Regions from separate parts of the Streptomyces sp. HUAS MG56 genome, predicted to be linked through region 2. Evidence: riboswitches for the same ligand, from Rfam matches in the RefSeq annotation. Region 2 holds a riboswitch; each other region holds the start of a gene.
What was found. A riboswitch is a leader RNA that binds a small molecule or an ion and turns the genes downstream of it on or off. The one in region 2 is predicted to bind cobalamin.
Positions count from the first base shown of each region.

Region 1: another riboswitch for cobalamin. It lies ahead of AC4OXY_RS31705 (ribonucleoside-diphosphate reductase subunit alpha); the one in region 2 lies ahead of AC4OXY_RS15675 (cobalamin biosynthesis protein).
Region 3: another riboswitch for cobalamin. It lies ahead of nicT (Nickel transporter NicT); the one in region 2 lies ahead of AC4OXY_RS15675 (cobalamin biosynthesis protein).

Region 1 covers NZ_CM178722.1:6,699,355-6,702,621, reverse strand. Annotated here, with positions in the region: gene mctP (monocarboxylate uptake permease MctP) at 1-1,349, shown strand, start outside; cobalamin riboswitch at 1,500-1,659, shown strand; gene AC4OXY_RS31705 (ribonucleoside-diphosphate reductase subunit alpha) at 1,786-3,267, shown strand, end outside.
Region 2 covers NZ_CM178722.1:3,289,392-3,292,658, reverse strand. Annotated here, with positions in the region: gene AC4OXY_RS15680 (cobyric acid synthase) at 1-788, opposite strand, end outside; gene AC4OXY_RS15675 (cobalamin biosynthesis protein) at 785-1,747, opposite strand; cobalamin riboswitch at 1,849-1,987, opposite strand; gene AC4OXY_RS15670 (hypothetical protein) at 2,124-2,351, opposite strand; gene AC4OXY_RS15665 (inorganic phosphate transporter) at 2,386-3,267, opposite strand, start outside.
Region 3 covers NZ_CM178722.1:4,901,497-4,904,763, forward strand. Annotated here, with positions in the region: gene AC4OXY_RS23155 (hypothetical protein) at 157-696, shown strand; gene AC4OXY_RS23160 (ArsR/SmtB family transcription factor) at 1,024-1,404, opposite strand; cobalamin riboswitch at 1,503-1,692, shown strand; gene nicT (Nickel transporter NicT) at 1,720-2,829, shown strand; gene AC4OXY_RS23170 (L-tyrosine/L-tryptophan isonitrile synthase family protein) at 2,864-3,267, opposite strand, start outside.

The DNA.
Region 1 (3,267 bases), 3.4 Mb from region 2:
TCCTCGTCTACCCGCTGATCTTCACGTTCCTGCCCCGCCTGTGGTCGGTGTCCCACAAGCACGGCTATGTGACGACCTCGGACTTCGTGCGCGGCCGGTTCGGCTCCAAGGGCCTGTCGCTGGCGGTGGCGCTGACCGGCATCCTCGCGACGATGCCGTACATCGCGCTCCAGCTCGTCGGCATCCAGGCCGTGCTGGACGTGATGGGCGTCGGCGGGGACAGCAGCGGCAACTGGTTCGTCCGGGACCTGCCGTTGCTGATCGCCTTCGGTGTGCTCGCGGCGTACACGTACTCGTCCGGGCTGCGCGCGCCCGCCCTGATCGCGTTCGTCAAGGACGGCCTGATCTACCTCGTCATCGCGGTGGCGATCATCTACATCCCGATCAAGCTGGGCGGCTTCGACGACATCTTCGCCAAGGCCGGTCATGCGTTCAGCCAGGTCAGCCCGGCGACGGGCAAGCCGCGCGGTGCGCTCGCGCCCCCGGAGGCGGGCCAGTGGACGTACGCAACGCTGGCCCTCGGCTCGGCCCTCGCCCTGTTCATGTACCCGCACTCGATCACCGCGACCCTGTCGTCCAAGAGCCGTGAGGTGATCCGCCGCAACACCACGATCCTGCCGCTGTACTCCCTGATGCTCGGCCTGCTCGCCCTGCTGGGCTTCATGGCGATCGCGGCCGGAGTCAAGGTCACCAACGGGCAGTTGGCGATCCCGCAGCTGTTCGAGGACATGTTCCCGAGCTGGTTCGCGGGCGTGGCCTTCGCCGCCATCGGCATCGGCGCACTCGTGCCCGCGGCCATCATGTCGATCGCGGCGGCGAACCTCTTCACCCGCAACATCTACCGGGACTTCATCAAGCCGGACGCCACGCCGAAACAGGAGGCCCAGGTCTCCAAGCTGGTCTCCCTGCTGGTGAAGGTCGGCGCCCTGGTCTTCGTCCTCACCATGGACAAGACGGTCGCCATCAACTTCCAGCTGCTGGGCGGCATCTGGATCCTGCAGACCTTCCCGGCCCTGGTCGGCGGCCTGTTCACCCGCTGGTTCCACCGCTGGGCGCTGCTCGCCGGCTGGGCGGTCGGCATGGTGTACGGCACGGTCGCCGCGTACGGCGTCGCCTCGCCGACCCAGAAGCACTTCGGCGGCTCGGCGAAGGAGATCCCCGGCATCGGCGAGATCGGCTACATCGGCATGACGGCGTTCGTCCTGAACGTCGCCGTCACCGTGGTCATGACGCTGGTTCTGCGTGCGCTGAAGGCCCCCGAGGGCGTGGACGAGACCCGCCCGGAGGACTACACGGCGGACGCGGGCGACCCGGGCGTCGAGACGGAGCTGGCGGGCGCCGCTCACTGAGGCACACCCGTACGCCCTGAAGCACCGCGTACACCGGACACACCCCGCAGCGGGCCGCCGACATCGAGCATGACGGCGGCCCGTTCCGCATGTCCCCCGTCATACACAAGTTGACGCTCCGAAGCCAGCGCGACACACAACAGACACAACATGTGGGGGTGTCACGACAGCCCGGCACTAGATGTATGCTCATCCTCGCTGTCGTCGCAGGGGAATCCGGTGCGAATCCGGAACTGTCCCGCAACGGTGTACTTGTGCGTATCCGCGCACAGGAGTCAGTCCGAGGACCTGCCGGCAGCACGCGCCCGGCCGTCCGGCCCGGGTGCCTTCCGACGTCCGGGCCTCGTGGAATGGGCCGGTGGACGCGACGCGTGCGCGCTCGTGGCTGCCCCCTGCCCTCCGCAAGGCCCCCGTGCCGAGCGAGGGAGAGCCCCACGTGACCATCGCGCCCGCAGATCCGGCTTCAACAGGCGGCCTGGACACCGACGGTCCCGGTGCAGCGCTGCTGCGTACCCTGACCGAGCTGACCGCCGACCTCCCCGACGCCGACCCCGGCCGGGTCGCCGCCGCCGCGTTGCGCGGCCGGTCCGCCCGGGCCGACGAGACGGAGTTGCGCGAACTGGCCACGGAGGCCGCCGCCGGGCTCATCTCCGAGGACCCCGCCTACTCGCGGCTGGCCGCCCGGCTGCTGACCCTCGCCATCCGCGCCGAGGCCGCCTCGCAGGGGGTGACGTCCTTCACCGAGTCCGTGGCCGTCGGCCACCGCGAGGGCCTCATCGCCGACCGCACCGCCGCGTTCGCGCGGCTGCACGCGGCCCGCCTCGACGCCCTGGTCGACGTGCACGCCGACGACCGCTTCGGCTACTTCGGCCTGCGCACCCTGCACAGCCGCTACCTGCTGCGCCACCCGATCACCCGCCGGGTCATCGAGACCCCCCAGCACTTCATGCTCCGGGTCGCGAGCGGCCTGGCCGAGGACGACAGCGTGCGCGCGCTGGACGAAGTCGCCGCGCTCTACGGGCTCATGAGCCGCCTCGACTACCTGCCCTCCTCTCCCACGCTCTTCAACTCCGGCACGCGCCATCCCCAGATGTCGTCCTGCTACCTCCTCGACTCGCCGCTGGACGAGCTGGACTCCATCTACGACCGCTACCACCAGGTGGCCCGGCTCTCGAAGCACGCCGGCGGCATCGGGCTGTCGTACTCCCGCATCCGCAGCCGCGGTTCGCTGATCCGCGGCACCAACGGGCACTCCAACGGCATCGTGCCGTTCCTGAAGACGCTGGACGCCTCGGTGGCCGCCGTGAACCAGGGCGGCCGGCGCAAGGGCGCGGCCGCGGTCTACCTGGAGACCTGGCACTCCGACATCGAGGAGTTCCTGGAGCTGCGGGACAACACCGGTGAGGACGCCCGGCGCACGCACAACCTGAACCTCGCGCACTGGATCCCGGACGAGTTCATGCGCCGGGTCAACGCGGACGCGTCCTGGTCGCTGTTCTCCCCCGCCGACGTGCCGGAGCTGGTGGACCTGTGGGGCGAGGAGTTCGACGCCGCGTACCGCAAGGCCGAGCAGGCGGGCCTCGCGAAGAAGACCATCCCGGCCCGTGAGCTGTACGGCCGCATGATGCGCACCCTCGCGCAGACCGGCAACGGCTGGATGACCTTCAAGGACGCCGCCAACCGCACCGCCAACCAGACGGCCCTGCCGGGCCACGTGGTCCACTCCTCCAACCTCTGCACGGAGATCCTGGAGGTCACGGACGACGGCGAGACGGCGGTCTGCAACCTCGGTTCGGTGAACCTGGGTGCCTTCGTCGACACGGCGAGCGGTGACATCGACTGGGAGCGGCTGGACGAGACCGTCCGCACGGCCGTGACCTTCCTCGACCGGGTCGTGGACATCAACTTCTACCCGACC
Region 2 (3,267 bases):
ACGCGCAGCACGTCCTCGCCGACCGGGGGAGCGACGGCCGACTCGCGGACCGTGCCGCGCAGCGACACGCGCAGGCCGTCCTCCTCGTCGATGCCGAGGCCGTGCCGGAAGGGGAGAACGCCGTAGGTGCGCCGCCCGGTGAGGTTCCGGAGCATGTCCAACCCCGGTGTCAGCAGCGAGACATCGCCCCGGAACTTGTTCACCAGGAATCCGGCGACCAGCTCCTGGTCCTCGGGCGAGAGCAGCGCGACGGTGCCGAAGAAGGAGGCGAAGACGCCCCCGCGGTCAATGTCGCCGACCACGAGCACGGGCAGTCGCGCGTTCCGCGCGATCCCCATGTTCACGATGTCGGTCCGGCGCAGGTTGATCTCGGCCGGGCTGCCCGCCCCCTCACAGATCACCGCGTCATACGTGCCCCGCAACTCGGCGAGGCAGTCCAGCACCGTGCCGAGCAGCTTCTGCTGCCGCCCGCCGTGGTAGCCGCGTGCGCTCAGCTCGCCCACCGGCCGGCCCAGCAGCACGACCTGGCTGCTCTGTTCGCCCCCCGGCTTCAGCAGCACCGGGTTCATCAGCGCGGTCGGCTCGACCCGGCACGCCTGCGCCTGCATGGCCTGCGCCCGGCCGATCTCCGCGCCCTCCCGGGTCACGAAGGAGTTGAGCGACATGTTCTGCGCCTTGAACGGCGCGACCTTCACGCCCTGGCGCACCAGCCACCGGCAGATCCCGGCCGTCACGACGCTCTTGCCGGCGTCCGAGGTGGTGCCGGCGACGAGGAGTCCCCCGTTCACTTCCCACGTCCCTTCGGGCTCTTGAAGCTGCTGACGATCAGGCGCGCGGCGACCGTCGTGCCGAGCGCGAGCAGGCCGACGCGGCGGGAGAGCCGGGCGGCCCGGTCGATGTCGGCGACCCGGACGGCCCGCCCGGTGTCCCCGCCCAGCACGGGCCGGTGCTCGACGCGTCCGCCGTAGGAGAGCGTCCCGCCCAGGCGGACGCCGAGCGCTCCCGCGAACGAGGCCTCCACGGGCCCGGCGTTGGGGCTCGGGTGCTTGCGGGCGCCGGCCCGCCAGGCGCGCAGGGCACCGCGCGGGTCGGGTCCGGCGACGGCGGCGAGCACGGCGGTCAGCCGGGCCCCCGGCCAGCCGGCCACGTCGTCGAGGCGGGCGGAGGCCCAGCCGTAGCGGCGGTGGCGCGGGGACCTGTGACCCACCATCGCGTCCAGGGTGTTGACGGCCCGGAAGCCGAGCAGCCCCGGCACCCCGGCCACGGCGCCCCAGACCAGGGCGCCCACGACGGCGTCGGAGGTGTTCTCGGCGACGGACTCGACCACGGCCCGGGCGATCCCGTCGGCGTCCAGCGACTGGGGGTCCCGGCCGCACAGGTGGGGCAGCCGGGCGCGGGCCGCCTCGACGTCCCCGCGCTCCAGCGCCCGGCCGATCGTGCGGGCCTCGCGGGCGAGCGAGGTGCCGCCCACGACGGACCAGACGGCGGCGGCGGTCAGCGCGGCGGAGGCGGCGGGGCAGGGGCGTACGGCGCGTGCGGCGGCCGCACCGAGTGCGACGGCGCCGCCCGCGCACACGACGGTGTGCAGCGTGCCCCAGCCGCGGTGGTCGCGCCACAACACGCCTTCCACGGCAGCGGCCGCCCGCCCGAACGCGGCGACCGGATGCCCGCGGCGGGGGTCGCCGAGGAGCAGGTCACCGAGGAGGCCGGCGGCGGCGCCGTACGCGTAGGAGCGATCGGCACCCATGGGCTCAGCCGGCCGTGGGTGCGGGAGCGGGCCTGGTACGGGTCCTTCGGCAGCCGGGCATGGCGATCGGTGTCCTCACTCAGGGTGTCCGCGCCCTGGTTCGACGAGATTCGGCGGTGAGAGTTCCTGGCTCCCGGGGGTTCTTCCCCGGTGACAGTGGCGGGACCGCGCCGGATTCGCACCGGCTTCCTCTCCTGCCGCCGTACATGGCCCCGGCAGTCCACCACGGGCCCGGAACGGCCGTCAACTTGCTGTTGACCTGCACGGGGAGAGTGTGCCGATCCCCACATCGCGGGGCGCGCGTGACCGACCGGCCGGCACGGCAAAGGCTCCCCCGCGTCCAGGACGCGGGGGAGCCTTCGCCGGTGTCGTTGTGTCAGCTCTTGGAGACGATCAGGACGATGCCGTACGCCACCGCCGCCGCGCAGGCCGCGAAGCAGACGTAGGCGCCGGTGACGGCGAGGGCGGCGGAGTCGCCCTGGGCCGCGGCCCGCTCGCGCCGGGTCAGGCCCCTGATGCCGAGGGTGAACAGGACCACGAGGCCCACCGTGAACACGAGGCTGACGCCGAAGACGGAGCCGATGGCCGACCAGTCGATCTTCATGGGGATGCTTCCTTGGTAACCGAGGGGGCCGGGGTCAGACGGTGGCGGCCGGGGGAGCGGCCTGGGCGGCGGGGGCCGCGGTCTCGGTGGCGGCCGGGGCGGGGATCGTGGCCGTCAGGTCCTCGCCGATCGTCCCCGAGGGGGGCGGGGCCACCGCGGCGATGGCGGTGGTCACCACACCGGCCGGCTCCGCGGTCTCCTCGACGACGTTGGTGTGGTCGACGACCTCGCGGCGGGAGATCTTCCAGATCGCGGCGCTGGACGCGACCAGGAAGACGGCGACCGCGGCGGTGCCCCAGTCGCCGAGGTCCGTGACGGACTCGGCGCCCGCGCCGACCAGCGCGGCGGCCGGGAGCGTGAGGATCCAGGCGACCAGCATGCGGGTCGCGGTGGACCAGCGGACCACACCGCCCTTGCGGCCGACGCCGGTGCCCATCACCGCGCCGGAGACGACGTGCGTGGTGGACAGGGAGAAGCCCAGGTGGGAGGAGGCCAGGATGGCGGTCGCGGCGCTGGTCTGGGCGGCGAAGCCCTGGCGCGGCTCCAGGTCGGTCAGGCCCGTGCCCATGGTGCGGATGATGCGCCAGCCGCCGATGTAGGTGCCGAGCGCGATGGCCAGGCCGGCGGAGAGGATCACCCAGGTGGGAGGGTTCGAGCCGGGCGCGATGGCGCCGCCCGCGATCAGCGCGAGGGTGATGATGCCCATCGTCTTCTGGGCGTCGTTGGTGCCGTGGGCCAGGGAGACCAGTCCGGCGGAGGCGATCTGGCCGACGCGATAGCCCTTGCGGGAGGACTCGCTCTCGGCCCTGCCCTCGGTCGTGCTGTCGACGCCGTACGACAGCCGGGTGGCGATCATGGCCGCGAGGCCCGCGACGATCGGCGCGGCGATCGCCGGGAGCAGCACCTTGGTCACCAG
Region 3 (3,267 bases), 1.6 Mb from region 2:
GAAAATGTGACACATTCCCTCACATGGTCCAATCTGGGGCATTTCTACTGACTGCTCATTGCGTGCATGACATCGTTGCCAGGCAAGCAACTCCGCGCTGTTTGGCGGCAGTTGCCGAGATTGCCGTAGGTAATCGACCACCCGGAGGGATGCAACATGACCTCGCTCCTGACGCGTTTCAAACGCGCCGCCGTCTGCGCGGCCACCGTCACGGTGGCGCTGGGGATGGCGATGGCACCCGCTGTCAGCGCCGCACCCGCCCATGCGCCGCACGCTGCGACGAAGGCCGACCCGGTGACGGTGTGCGGCAGCAAGTTCCCGCAGTACTCGGACGGCCGCTGGACCTACACCGAAGCCCGGTTCTGCCTGGGGACCGACGGCAGCCAGGTCTGGCCCATCCTCGACTTCTCCGAGTGCCAGTACTACTGGGGAGCGGCCTGGTACTACGCCAACGCCAAGTACCCGTGCGGGTTCGACTTCCAATACACCGTGACCCGTGAAGGCCGGAACGTGCTGGACGGCAGCGGTTCCGGCAGCGGCGGTCCGGGCGGAGTGGTCGAAGGCAACTCCACCGGCTGCGCGGGCCCCGGCACCTACACGCTCAGGGCCCGGTACGTCCTGTCCGGCCCGTACTGGACCGACACCCAGATCAACTCCGGCTACCGCACCTACAACCTCGACCTGCCCTGCGGCTGACAGGGGGCACTACCCGGCAGGGAGTCCTCCCGGTGCCTCGGTGCCGGGAGGACTCCCTGTTGCCGCGGCCATAGGTTCTCTGAGCTGGGCGGCTGCATGCCCGGGCTCGTCATCGGGGCCCTCAGGCTCTTCGGGGACCTGGGCATACGAGTAGGCCCCTGAGAGGCTTTCTGCTTTAAGGAAGAGGCAGTTCAAGCACACTCTCCTGACCAACAAGTTCTACTGCACTCGCGACCGCGCCCTGCTGACCGACGTCCGCAACGCTTCCCGTGGACTCGCCTTCGGCCGAGAGCCCCTCGCGCTGCACCATCTCGGTCGAGTGCCCGGTCAGGGGACCGCGGGAACGTGCCCTCCAGGGTCGGACGCGCAGTGTCGCAGCAGCGCGGAAACCGGTCCGTCGACGAGTCGGTAGCGCACGACCCGGCCGTCCTTCTCGCCCTCGACGATGCCTGCGGTGCGCAGGAGGCGCAGGGCCTGGGAGACGGCGGTGTCCCGCATCCCGGTGGCAACGGCGAGGTCGGACACGGCGATGGGGCCGGCCTCGTGAAGGGCGAGCAGCAGGGACAGGCGTCGGGGATCGGAGAGCAGGGAGAAGCGGTCGGCCCAGGCGCGTACGTGCTCGGGCTCGCCGACGGCGGCGATGGCGTCGCAGACTCGATGGCCGTCGATGGTGCGCTGCCCGGCACGTTCCGCGGGGACGAGATGCATGGAGGCATCATCGCAGCCAACGTTTCACCCTCCATACCCCTCTATATCTGCTCTATATCTGCTCAGATATGCAGCCTTGCAGCTGACACGGGCCGCCTTCTAGGCTGAGCAGGCCGTGGTGTTCGGGAAGACCGGTGACAGCCCCCAGGGGCTCAGCCCGGAGCGGCCCTCGCCACTGTGATCGGGGAGTTCCCGCCCCATGCATTGCCACTGGTCTCGCGGCCGGGAAGGCAGGGGCGGGCGCGGTGACCCGTCAGCCAGGAGACCGGCCACGGCAGCACGAAGCAGATCCACGAGGTGCTGGAGCGTGACCGTATGACCCTGTCCGAAGGCGTGCCCGAAACCGACGCCGCCCCTTCCTTCCGATGGCGCCGCGAGGACACCGTCCGAACCGTCGGCCTCATGACCGTGATCGTCGCTCTGCACGTGGTCGCCTTCGGAATCCTCTTCCTGCTCGTGGTCCCGCACCACTACGAGGTCGGCACCAAGGCGTTCGGTGTCGGGCTGGGCATCACCGCTTACACCCTCGGCATGCGGCACGCCTTCGACGCCGACCACATCGCCGCCATCGACAACACCACCCGCAAGCTGATGGCCGACGGCAAACGTCCGGTGTCGGTGGGCTTCTGGTTCGCGCTCGGCCACTCCAGCGTGGTGGTCGTCATGGCCGCGCTGGTCGCCGGGGGCGCCAAGCTCGCCGGCACCCTGATGAACGACGGCTCCCGAACCCACCAGGTCCTCGGCACCGTCGGCACCACGGTCTCCGGCAGCTTCCTGTACCTCATCGCCGCCCTCAACCTCGTCGCGCTGTTCGGCATCATGCGCGTCTTCAAGGCCATGCGCGCCGGACGCTACGACGAGGCGGAGCTGGAGGCCCACTTGGACTCGCGCGGCTTCATGAACCGCCTCCTGGGCCGGTTCACCAAGTCGATCCGCCGACCGGGTCAGATGTTCCCTCTCGGCTTCCTCTTCGGCATCGGCTTCGACACCTCGACCGAGGTTCTGCTCCTCGCCCTGGCCGGCAACGGCGCCGCCGCCGGCCTGCCCTGGTACGCGGTTCTGTGCCTGCCCCTCCTCTTCGCGGCGGGTATGAGCCTGTTCGACACACTCGACGGCACCTTCATGAACTTCGCCTACCAATGGGCGTTCTCCAACCCGGTGCGCAAGGTGTTCTACAACCTCACCATCACCGGCCTGTCCATCGCGGTGGCCTTCTTCGTCGGCACGATCGAGCTGGTCGGCGTGCTGCACGACAAGCTGGGCCTGAGCGATGACGTGTCCGGCTGGATCGCGGGCCTGGACCTGGACAACGTCGGCTACGTGATCGCCGGCCTGTTCGTGGTCGTCTGGGCCGTGGCCGTCGCCTACTGGCGTCTGGCCAAGGTCGAGGAGCGCTGGAACACCCGCGCCGCGGACACCGGCTGACGGCACGGTGGCCGTCGCCGCGACCCCGGCCTGATCAATCGTGCTCGAAGTGGCTGGGCCTGCCGTCACGTCGGACAAGCCGGCCCAGCCGAGCCGCCGTCGCTCGGGGCACGAGCGTCCAGGTGCCGTCGGCTCGGTGGAGTGCGGCGGAGTGCCAGGGGGTGGTCCAGGCGTCGGGGGCGTCAAGGAGGCGGATGCCGAATTTCGGCGCGCCGACGGGTTGCGGGTGGATCGAGAGGCGCACGGCGTGGGGGTGGTGCTCGGCGATCAGGTCGCCCCAGGCGCGGCTGCGCTGGATGACGCCGTAGGCGCGCTGCCGGCAGGCGCGCTGCAGGGCGGAGCGGGTGCCGGTCCAGTCGGCGGTGTCCTCGACGAGGAAGCGCGTGATGCCCCGGTAGAGGGCGAGGGTCTGGTCGTCGGTACGGGCCTCGGCGCGCA